DNA from 2 places in the Acerihabitans sp. TG2 genome. Region 2 is predicted to be linked to the other one. Evidence: predicted binding sites of a transcription regulator. Region 2 holds the regulator's gene; the other holds the start of a gene.
What was found. Region 2 encodes PurR, which represses purine synthesis genes. Its sites were predicted from a motif close to CANGCAAACGTTTGCNTG; they were not measured.
Positions count from the first base shown of each region.

Region 1 (5,785 bases), on a different contig from region 2:
GCGCAGATGCAGCTCGAATTGGCTTAGCGATGCGCCGTTTTGTGTCCAGTGACCGCTATTGTGCACCCGTGGCGCCAGTTCATTAATCAGCAAATCGCCGTCCAGAATAAAGCATTCCATCGCCATGACACCGACATAACTGAGTTCATGCATAATCGCTGATAGCATGCTTTGTGCTCGGCGCTGTAGCGCGCTATCGGGCTGCGGCAATGCCACACTGGCGCGCAGTATGCCATCCTGGTGAAAGTTATGGGTGAGCGGGTAGAACACCATGCTGCCATCGTAGGCGCGGGCGCCGATCAGCGACACTTCACCGGAAAAACCGATACCCTTCTCAACGATACAACTACCATAACATTCCTGCTCAAGTGATGCTTCATCCCCCGGAGATAAGCGCCATTGCCCGCGTCCGTCATAACCGCCGACGCGGCGTTTAACAATAGCCAAATTATTAAAAGACGCGAATACTTGTGGCCATTGTGCGGCGGCACTGAGCTCTTCCCAAGGGGCCGTGGCGAGCCGTAAGTCGTCCAGCAACGTTTTTTGCGTCAGTCGGTCGGCCAGGCGCGGGAAGATGTCCCGATTGACAAACGCCTTGTGGTTGGCAAGTTCGCGCGTTAGCGTGGTTTGTGGCCAACGTTCTATTTCGGCAGTAATGACGCTTTGCTCAAACGGCAACGAGTGTGGGTCGGCATCCAGTCCTACCGGGAACACCGCAATGCCCAACGGTTCGCCGGCCTGGCGCAACATGCGGCCCAATTGACCGTTGCCTAAAACACAGACCGGTTTCATGCTTCCTCCAGTGGGTCGGGGTGAGCCAACACCGTATCGGTTTGCGCTCGTCGCCAGGCGACCAGGCGAGCATGTAACCCTTGGTCATGTAATGCCAGGATCTGCGCCGCCAGTAGCGCGGCGTTGGCCGCTCCGGCTTTACCTATGGCCAATGTGCCCACCGGTACGCCGCGCGGCATTTGGACAATAGAATAAAGACTGTCAACGCCACTGAGCGCCGCACTTTGCACTGGCACACCTAATACCGGTACCAGTGTTTTTGCCGCCAGCATTCCCGGCAGATGTGCCGCGCCGCCAGCACCGGCGATAATGACCTGGTAACCCGCGCCGGCCGCCTGTTCGGCAAAGCTGAATAATTTATCCGGAGTACGATGCGCCGAAACAATCTCCGCATGGAAGGGCAATTGCAGCTCGGTGAGAATATCGGCGGCAAATTGCATTGTGGCCCAGTCGCTTTTGGACCCCATGACAATGGCAATTTTTGCCGGGGCAAGGTTGGATTGCATGCGCGTAGTTGCTCCTGTGCTATTAATCAACGCCCCCTGTCACGCCGGGTGCCGCCGGGGGGCGCTATAATGAAGAGGGCGTAGAGCATAGCATGTGATCCAGGCGAGGAAAACGGTTGCGTAGCCGTGTTCGCCATAATTTAGTGGCTAAAAAGGAAACTCCACCAGCTCTACGCTTTCCCTGGTCACTTTTATCATGGATCCTTGCTGATGCCACGCACCGAGCACCGCGCGATGGGCTTTTCCCTGGGGAAGAACAACGGTATGGATAGCCGGCCGATGGGTGTGACCGTGAATCATCCATGTCACATCATAGCGTGAAAATGCCGCTACCACGGCCTGCGGATTGACATCCATAATGGCTGCGGATTTTTCCTGATTGGCCTGTTGGCTGCCTGTTCGCAGTTGCTGGCCGATGCGCACACGTTTTTTTAGCGGCAACATCAGGAATAGCCACTGCACCCAGCGCCGGTTAACCCGCCGTCGATAACGTTGGTAAGCCAAATCATCGGTACACAGCGTGTCGCCGTGCAGGATAAGCATGGGACGATCGTATAACGTCAGTAATTTCTCTTGCGCAAGTATCGTCATGCCGCTGGCCCGGGCGAAACGCTTGCCAATAAGCAGGTCGCGATTGCCATGGATAAAAAAGCAGGGTACACCCTGTTGCTTGAGCGTATTGAGCGCTAGGGCTATTTCGGCATGCAGCGGCGACGGGTCGTCATCGCCGATCCAGATTTCAAACAAATCTCCCAGGATATACAGTGCGTCGGCGTGAACGGCCTGCTGCTGTAAAAAACGCAGAAAACCGGCGGTGATCGCCGGTTCATGAATACTGAGATGCAGATCTGCAATAAACAAAGTTGCCATGGCAACGATTATTCGTCTACGGTCACGCCAGTAATAATCACATCTTCTTTTGGCACATCCTGATGTGGGCCACTGTTGCCGGTCGCCACATTTTTGATTTTCTCTACCACGTCGAGTCCGTCGGTCACTTCGGCAAACACACAATAGCCCCAGCCGTCAGCGCGTTCAGAACGGAAGTTAAGGAAATCATTGTCAACCAGATTGATGAAAAACTGCGCAGTGGCGGAATGCGGATCGTTAGTACGAGCCATTGCCAGGGTGCCACGGGTATTTTTCAGGCCATTATTGGCTTCATTTTTCACCGTTGCACGGGTCTTTTTCTGCGTCATGCCAGGTTCAAAACCGCCGCCCTGGATCATAAAACCATTAATTACGCGGTGGAAAATGGTATTATCGTAAAAACCGTCGCGGCAGTAAGTCAGAAAATTTTCAACGGTTAATGGAGCTTTATCAGCGAAGGTCTTAATGACGATATCGCCGTGATTGGTATGAAGAGTGACCATAAATAGTTGTCCTACGAGTCAGTAAATGAGTTGCTCACAGTCAGTGATCAAGCAGACTGAATTTATAACATAAGTCCGGGGCTGAGTCAGCATTCGCCGCAGTGAATGCTGATTTCTGGCATGAAAAGCGTGCGGGTTGCGCTGGTCGCCGTCAGGAAAATAACATTTTATTACCGGCCCCGATCTTGAATTGCCAGCGCCTTCGGGTTTCAGTACGCTGTTAACAATGAGCCCGTTCGCACTTGTCGGTATACACACACGTACCCCCGCTAACACCATGGAATGAATTTCGATGCTGAAGATTTATAATACCCTGACACGACAAAAAGAGGATTTTAAGCCTATCCATACCGACAAAGTCGGCATGTACGTGTGTGGCATTACCGTCTATGACCTATGCCATATCGGCCATGGGCGGACGTTTGTCGCGTTTGATGTGGTGACCCGTTATTTGCGTCACCAAGGCTATGACGTCAACTATGTACGCAATATTACCGACATAGACGACAAAATCATCCATCGTGCGGCTAAAAACCAAGAGACAATTGAACAGCTGACTGGGCGCATGATGGCGGAAATGCATCAGGATTTTGACGCGTTAAAAATCCTGCGACCGGACAGTGAACCCCGTGCCACACGCCACATGACGGAGATCGTCGAGTTGGTCAGTACCTTGCTGCAAAAAGGTCATGCCTACCAGGCGACCGATGGCGATATTTTGTTTGCAGTAGATACCGATCCTACCTACGGGGTACTCTCCCGGCAGGATCTCGAACAGCTTCAGGCTGGCGCCCGGGTGGATGTGGGTGATGTGAAACACAATCCAATGGATTTTGTATTGTGGAAAATGGCCAAAGAAGGCGAGCCGAGCTGGCCGTCTCCCTGGGGTGACGGTCGCCCAGGCTGGCATATTGAATGCTCGGCCATGAATTGCAATGAGCTGGGGTCGCATTTTGATATCCATGGCGGCGGCTCGGATTTGATGTTCCCCCATCACGAGAATGAAATTGCCCAGTCCAGCTGTGCCCATGAAGGCCCCTACGTCAATTATTGGATGCATTCGGGCATGGTCATGGTCGATCGGGAAAAAATGTCCAAATCACTGGATAACTTTTTTACCGTGCGTGATGTCTTGAAGTATTACGATGCCGAAACCGTACGTTATTTTTTGATGTCCGGCCATTATCGCAGTCAGCTTAACTACAGCGAGGATAACCTCAAGCAGGCCCGATCCTCACTGGAACGACTCTATATTGCTTTACGCGGTACCGATCCACAGACGACGGCCGCGGGTGATGAGGCGTTCAAAGCACAGTTTACCGCCGCCATGGACGATGATTTTAATACTCCCGAAGCCTATTCCGTGCTGTTCGAGATGGCGCGTGAAGTCAATCGTCTGAAAGTTGAAGACCCGACGGCAGCGGTCGCGCTGGCGGCAGGGTTGCGTGATTTGGCTAATGTATTAGGCCTGCTGGAACAGGATCCGGAACAGTTCCTGCAGCATGGCGCTCAGGTCAATGAGAATGAAGTTGCCAAGATTGAAGCCTTGATCAAACAACGCAACGACGCACGCAGTAATAAAGATTGGCAGTTGGCTGATGAAGCCCGCGACCAGCTTAATGCGCTGGGTATTGTGTTAGAGGACGGCGCTCAGGGCACCATTTGGCGTAGAGGATAACTTCCGCTAGTCTTTTTCGAACGGAAATAGCAGAAGGGCGCGATAACAGGTTATCGCGCCCTTCTTGTATTGACTATTTACCTTTATTTTCGGCAAACCTACCGATGTTTATCCATCGGTTTATTCGACAATTTTCACCGTTTTTCCTAAAAATTCGACCTGCTGGTTAGCCACGATTTTACACCGCTTGCGGGTTTCCATCGTGCCGTCGACCTTGACCTGCTGGCCGTAAATAGAGGTTTTCGCTGCTGCGCCGCTGTGACACCAACCCTGAATCTTCAGTAAATCGCACAATGCAATGTACGGATGGCCGTCAAGAGAAAAAGTTTCCATCATGTTCCGCCGTTAAGATGCTATATCGTGAAAGTCTTCACATGCCTGCAAAGTGTTTTGAATTAAGGTTGCCACCGTCATTGGGCCAACGCCTCCGGGTACCGGGGTAATATAGGACGCACGTTGTGAGGCAGTGGCAAAGTCGACATCCCCCACCACCTTGCCGCTGGGTAATCGGCTAATGCCGACATCAAGCACCACCGCACCCGGTTTTATCCACTCACCCGGGATAAAACCGGGTTTACCCACCGCAACCACCAGCAGATCGGCGTTCTCGATATGCCGCTGCAAATCCTTGGTAAAACGGTGCGTTACGGTAACCGTGCAACCGGCCAGCAGCAGTTCAAGGCTCATTGGCCGGCCAACGATGTTTGATGCACCCACCACCACGGCGTTTACCCCGAACGTATCAATCTGGTAGCGTTCGAGCAAGGTCATGATACCGCGGGGGGTGCAGGGGCGCAGTAGCGGCGCGCGTTGACATAACCGCCCGACATTATATGGGTGAAACCCGTCAACATCCTTATCCGGCCTGATGCGTTCCAGCACGCTGATATTGTCAATACCCGCCGGTAATGGCAGTTGTACCAAGATACCATCGATGCGTTCATCGTCGTTGAGTGTATCGATCAGCTCCAGCAGTTCGGCCTCACTGACCGTATCGGGCAAATTATAGGAACGGGAGAGAAATCCCACATCCTCGCAGGCCTTACGTTTACTGGCCACGTAAATCTGCGACGCCGGGTCTTCTCCCACCAATACCACTGCCAGACCGGGCGCACGTCGCCCATCGGCTAGACGTTGACGCACCTGCGAAGCCACTTCATCCCTAACCTGCTGGGCAATCATTTTACCATCAATAAGTTTAGCAACCATCGGAATCGGTAATCCATCAGTGTAATCAAGCTGAGATGGGGGTATTTTGGCAGATGCGCGGCCCGCTGTCAGGCATTGAATGAAAACCTTTTGTTCAGCTTACGAGCACTTGGCAGAAAAGCCATTGACTCACTCCGCTTGCTACGTATAATCCAAACCGCATTACCCAGCAAATCCGCAGTCATGCGCCCTTAGCTCAGTCGGATAGAGCAACGGCCTTCTAAGCC
Region 1 is NZ_JAYGJO010000008.1:163,867-169,651, forward strand. Features, by position in the region: gene purK (5-(carboxyamino)imidazole ribonucleotide synthase) at 1-792, opposite strand, end outside; gene purE (5-(carboxyamino)imidazole ribonucleotide mutase) at 789-1,298, opposite strand; gene SJI19_RS09905 (UDP-2,3-diacylglucosamine diphosphatase) at 1,446-2,168, opposite strand; gene ppiB (peptidylprolyl isomerase B) at 2,177-2,671, opposite strand; gene cysS (cysteine--tRNA ligase) at 2,964-4,349, shown strand; gene ybcJ (ribosome-associated protein YbcJ) at 4,470-4,682, opposite strand; gene folD (bifunctional methylenetetrahydrofolate dehydrogenase/methenyltetrahydrofolate cyclohydrolase FolD) at 4,695-5,558, opposite strand; tRNA gene SJI19_RS09930 (tRNA-Arg) at 5,744-5,785, shown strand, end outside.
Region 1: the regulator PurR is predicted to act here: its motif matches at 1,404-1,421, upstream of purE (5-(carboxyamino)imidazole ribonucleotide mutase).

Region 2 (5,785 bases):
ACCAGATGGTTGGTCAAGGCCAAGATATAGCCGCTGGGTAACCCCAGTAACCAATAGGCGGTGAAGGTAATAAAAAAGATCGCCCGGGTATCTTTATAGCCGCGCAATACGCCATTGCCAATGGCCTGTATAGAGTCGGAAATTTGGTAAATGGCCGCCAGCGCCATAAGATGCGCAGCCATGGCGACCACCTCAGGCGAACCGTTGTAAAGGCGGGCGATATCCACCCGGTACACCAACGTGAAAATCGCGGTGCAGCAAGCAAGTATAATACCGACGCCCAGGCTGGTGCGGGCAGAAACCCTGGCCGCCGCTACGTCATTTTCCCCCAGACGAAAACCCACCCGAATGGTGGCGGCTACGCCCACCGACAGCGGCAACACAAACATTAGTGAGCTGAAATTCAGAGCAATTTGATGACCGGCCACCGACACGATACCCAGCGGTACCACCAGCAACGCCACAACCGCGAACAGCGTTACCTCGAAGAACAGTGAGAGGGCAATTGGCAGCCCCAGGCCGCTCAACCGTCGCAATGTCGACCAGTCCGGTTTAACCAGCCGGCGACCTAGCCGCAATTCCTTGAACCCGCCTGCTTTGCTCACATAAAACCACATGGCTGCAAACATAAACCAATAGACTGCTGCGGTGGCAATACCACACCCCACACCGCCCATGGCCGGCATACCTAGCTTACCGTAGATAAACACATAGTTGATGGGAACGTTGGCCAGTAACCCGAGAAAACCAATCACCATACCCGGTTTTGTCTTGGCTAGCCCTTCACATTGACAGCGCAGCACCAGGAAAAACAGGTAGCCGGGCGCCCCCCAAAGCAGATAATGCAGATACGCAATGGACTTTTTTGCCAGCATCGGGTCGACGTCATGCATACTTTCAATGAATAACTGGCTGTTATATAAGACAAACATAATAAGAAGCGATACACCAAGCGCCAACCAGAAGCCTTGGCTTACTTGAGCTTCAATGCGGTCTCGGCGTCCAGAACCGTTTAGCTGCGCCACGACTGGCGTCAGTGCCAGAATCAAACCATGGCCGAATAAAATCGCCGGCAACCACACGGAGGTTCCTACCGCTACGGCGGCCATATCCGTCGCACTAACGGAACCTGACATGATGGTATCTACCACGCCCATTGCGGTTTGGGCGATTTGGGCAAGAATAACCGGAATTGCCAAGAACATTAATGTACGCGCTTCCAAAAAGTACTTCTGCACGCAGGCACCTATAGTTTTACGAGAATAGAATAAGCAGGAAAATTTAATCTAATGATTCAAGGTTAAATTATGTGGCACAGTGTAAAGCATTTAGGCGGTTATGCCAGTGCGATAAAGCATAATTTAGCGAAATCAGGCGTGGGTTTACCCGGGGGAGTGTTTGGTTTTTGTGCTAAAATCGGGCAAAATGAACTTACGATCACCAGGTATGATTTACAGAGGCGATAGTCATGTTTACGGGTATTGTACAGGGCACGGCATCTATTGTTGCCATAGAAGAAAAAAGCCACTTTCGCACGCATTATCTTACATTGCCAACGGCGATGATGGCTGGGTTAGAGCTCGGTGCCTCAGTGGCACATAATGGCTGCTGTCTTACGGTGAGTGCCGTTAACGACGGCGTAGTGGCTTTTGATTTGATGAAAGAGACGCTGCGTGTCACCAACCTGGGGGAGCTAGGGGTGGGTGATGAGGTCAATGTGGAACGCGCGGCTGCGTTTAATGCTGAAATTGGCGGCCACTTAATGTCCGGCCATATTATGTGTAGCGCAGAAATCGTAAAAATTGTCACATCAGAAAATAACCGGCAAATTTGGTTCAGGTTACCCGACAAAAATCTGATGAAATACGTGTTATACAAAGGGTATATCGGCATCGATGGCATTTCGTTGACTATCGGCGAAGTGGTGCAGGATAAATTCTGCGTTCATTTGATTCCCGAGACACTAGCCCGGACGACCCTGGGTAAGAAACGGTTAGGGCAGCGGGTCAATATTGAAATCGACTCACAGACCCAGGCAGTAGTCGATACCGTTGAGCGGGTGCTGGCACAGCGGGATGCGATGTCCGCCACGTCGGTAACCTCACTCTAAACCGCGCAGTAACGAACGCCGGGCATGATTGACCCGATATGATCTTGCCCATCATGCCCGCAAGTCTGTCTTGCGGTTACAATCTTGCTAACGTGCTACCCGAATGCCGCCTTCTACACCCTCTGGGCTGAAAAGTACCTGCCAAAGCTGGATGTTTCGCGCGCGAAACGCACCGGCGCAGGCGTTCAAATAATAAGTGAACATGCGATAAAACTGGTCAGAGTATTTGTCGGAGAGTTTTGGCCAGGCAGCAATAAATCGTTCGTACCACGCCATAAGTGTCCGGTCATAATCTGCGCCAAAATTATGCCAGTCCTCCATCACAAAATGCCGTTCGCTGGCTTGAGCAATGTGCTGAACCGACGGCAAGCAGCCGTTGGGGAAGATATACTTATTTATCCAGGGGTCGACACGCATGTCGGTTTGATTCGAACCAATAGTATGCAGCAGGAATAAACCGTCGCGCTTAAGGTTATGATCAATTACGTCAAAATAGGTTGAGTAGTTTTTGGGGCCGACATGTTCAAACATGCCTACAGAAACTATCCGGTCGAACTGCATATTCAGATCGCGGTAATCCTGCAATAGGATCGTCACATCCAGGCCTTCACATCGCTTTTGTGCCAGCTTCTGTTGTTCGGCTGAGATGGTAACGCCCATGACGGATGCGCCATAATTTTTTGCTGCATAGGCGGCCAGGCCACCCCAACCGCAGCCGACATCCAGCAAGGACATGCCGGGTTTAAGCTGCAATTTATTGCAAATCATTTTTAGTTTGTGAGATTGTGCTTGTTCCAGATCGTCAGTCTGGTGCCAATACCCGCACGAATACTGCATATAATGATCAAGCATTTGTTCAAACAGATCATTTCCCAGATCATAATGCTCTTTGCCCACTATCCAGGCGCGTTTTTTTGACTGCAAATTCAGCACGCGCGCAGCGGCAACGCGAAAAGTATCCTTTAAATGATGCGGAAGTTTATTTTCCAGTCCGGCTCTAAGCACCCGTTGGAAAAAAATGTCCAACCGGTCGCATTCCCACCAGCCTTCCATATAGCTCTCACCTAAACCGAGTGACCCGTCTTGCAACACGCGCTTAAAAAAACCGGGATTGTTGACCCGAAGATCAAAAGGCCTTGAGCCATTGATTTCAACGCCGGCTTCAGTGAGCATTTCACAGACGATACGGTACCACGCGTTATCATGAAAGCTCAGATCTTCAACACACGAGGAACTCATAGCTTCTCCATCACCTTTACTTTGTATTGTCCCGTTAGGTACAGCCAGGCTGTTTCCTGCGGGCCTTTATAAGAATCCACGATTTACCGTGGTGTCTGAAGTTCCGCCATCAACAACAGCGGAATATAAAGCAAGCCTAAGATTGGTTTATCGCTGGGGGCTTTATAAAAAGGGTGATGCCATGCGGCAAACACAACATTTTTGTAATAAAAGTTACTAGACAACTCGTTATAATTGTTAACGATATTAAGTATAAGCCTGCATTTGAGTTTAGACAATAGTTAAGACTGCAATGTATTTTGTGATATAACTTAATGATTTCCATGCTGAACTATTGCGTGTTGGGAACAAAAGCCAAATGACAATACCGCGTATCAGCTGTGCCATATTAGCCGCGATTCGTTCGCTAATGACACGGCGCCCGGTGAGAATGATGGCGCCGGTGGGTGGGGTGTAGAGGTAACGTTAGGAGAGGCAAGGGCCATCGGCAACCGAGCGCCGTTCAATCAGTTGAGGATGGACTTCGATGCATTTAGCATCTTCTCTTTTACTGATAATGCGATCGAGTAGCATGGTCAGCGCAGCTTCTCCCAGTTCCTGTTTTGGCTGATGGATAGTGGTCAGTGCGGGAGAAAAAAAGCACGAATTGCGCACATTATCATAACCGATAATCGAGATATCGTCCGGTACGCTTAAGCCTAGTTCATTGATGGCGCACAAGGCGCCCATCGCCATGATATCTCCACCACAAAATACGGCGGTGGGGCGTTGTGCTTGCGCCAGGATCTGTTTCATCGCGCGGTAACCCGATTCAGGTTCAAAATCACCTTGTACCACCCAGCGTGTCTCAACAGGTATTCCGGCTTGTTCCATCGCATGGAGATAACCACGGTGACGCCCGCCGCCAGTATTGCGCGCCAATTGTCCGGGTATGGCGCCAATGGCGCGATGCCCGCGTTTGAGTAAATATTGGGTTGCCAAGTATCCACCGGCGAAGGCGTTATCAATGATGGTATCGGTAAAATCGCGACGCGCTTCGCCCCAATCCATTACCACCATAGGAATATGACGGTACTCTTCGAGCATATCCAACAGTGCTTCGGGATATTCGGCGCACATCACCAATAAACCGTCGATGCGTTTTTGCGCCAGCATAGCCAAATAGGCACGCTGTTTATCCAGATCGTTATGTGAGTTGCATAAAATCAGTGTATATCCTTGAGCGAAACACTGGTGCTCTATTGCCTCGATGATTTCGGCAAAGTAGGGCGCTTCGCTGGTACTGGCCAAGAGGCCAATGGATTTGGTGCGGTTGACCTTCAAACTTCGCGCCACAGCGCTCGGGGAGTAATGCAGGTATTTTATCGCGTCCAACACGGCAATTTTTGTTTCCTCCGCGACGAAACGGGTTTTATTAATGACGTGTGAGACGGTGGTCGTCGATACGTTAGCGCGTTTCGCCACATCTTTGATGGTTGCCATGCTTTAAATACTCCTAAACGCCCTGAATGAATGACTGTCGAAGGCGCAAGCACTTTACGACACAATAAGAAAGAACCGGTAATTTTCCTTGATTCGGCGACAAAGTGAAAGTGTTAAATGTTGCGCATGGCTGTGAAGCGACAAGCATTTCAATCATAAATGTGCCAGAATCGCGTTAGGCAGACATCTGCCATCGACTGGCAGCGCCGCTCGCAGATCATGCGTGATAACGCTATTGCGTCATTATCTGCCGGACGCCGCGGCTGATAGGCCAGCAACATGTTAAGGAGCCATTATGAACAGCGATTTCAAAATATCATTAGCGACCACAATATTTTCACTTTTTGTTATTATGGCGTTCAGCTTTACTGCCGTCATGAACTGACTCTATGTGCAAATAAAAAAGGAGCCATGGCTCCTTTTTTCAACGCTATAGTGGTTTGTCCCTCGCCTCTTCCCTTTTCCAAATGCCTTGACTGCGCGCGTCACTCCCATCATTTATAGTAATGCAATCGAGCCTTAACGGATCGTTTTGGGGGTCACTACGCGCCGCGCGCCAACATAGTGATCCTGCCAATAGTCTTCGTTTAAGTAGCTGATGCGAATGTCGCTTCCGGTGCGCGGCGACTGGATAAACTTCCCATTGCCCAAATAAACACCAACATGATCCGCGGCACCACGATTGGAAATATGGAAAAATACTAAATCCCCGCTCTCCAGTTCATCTTTTTTAACCGGTGCGGCATCTCGCAAATGAAACATTTCATTGGCGGTGCGGGGCATGTGTATCCGTACTACATCTTTATAGGCGTAATAGATGAGCCCACTGCAGTCAAAACCTGTGGTTGGGGACTTTCCACCCCAGTGATAGGGTTTTCCCATCTGGGACAGCAATTTATTCATCGCGGTAAGTTTGGCGTGCTGGTACCGTCTTTTATGGCTGTCGCTCATTTT
Region 2 is NZ_JAYGJO010000010.1:107,922-113,706, forward strand. Features, by position in the region: gene SJI19_RS11230 (MATE family efflux transporter) at 1-1,238, opposite strand, end outside; gene SJI19_RS11235 (riboflavin synthase subunit alpha) at 1,469-2,110, shown strand; gene cfa (cyclopropane fatty acyl phospholipid synthase) at 2,198-3,349, opposite strand; gene purR (HTH-type transcriptional repressor PurR) at 3,815-4,831, opposite strand; gene SJI19_RS24850 (YnhF family membrane protein) at 5,127-5,216, shown strand; gene SJI19_RS11250 (C40 family peptidase) at 5,351-5,785, opposite strand, start outside.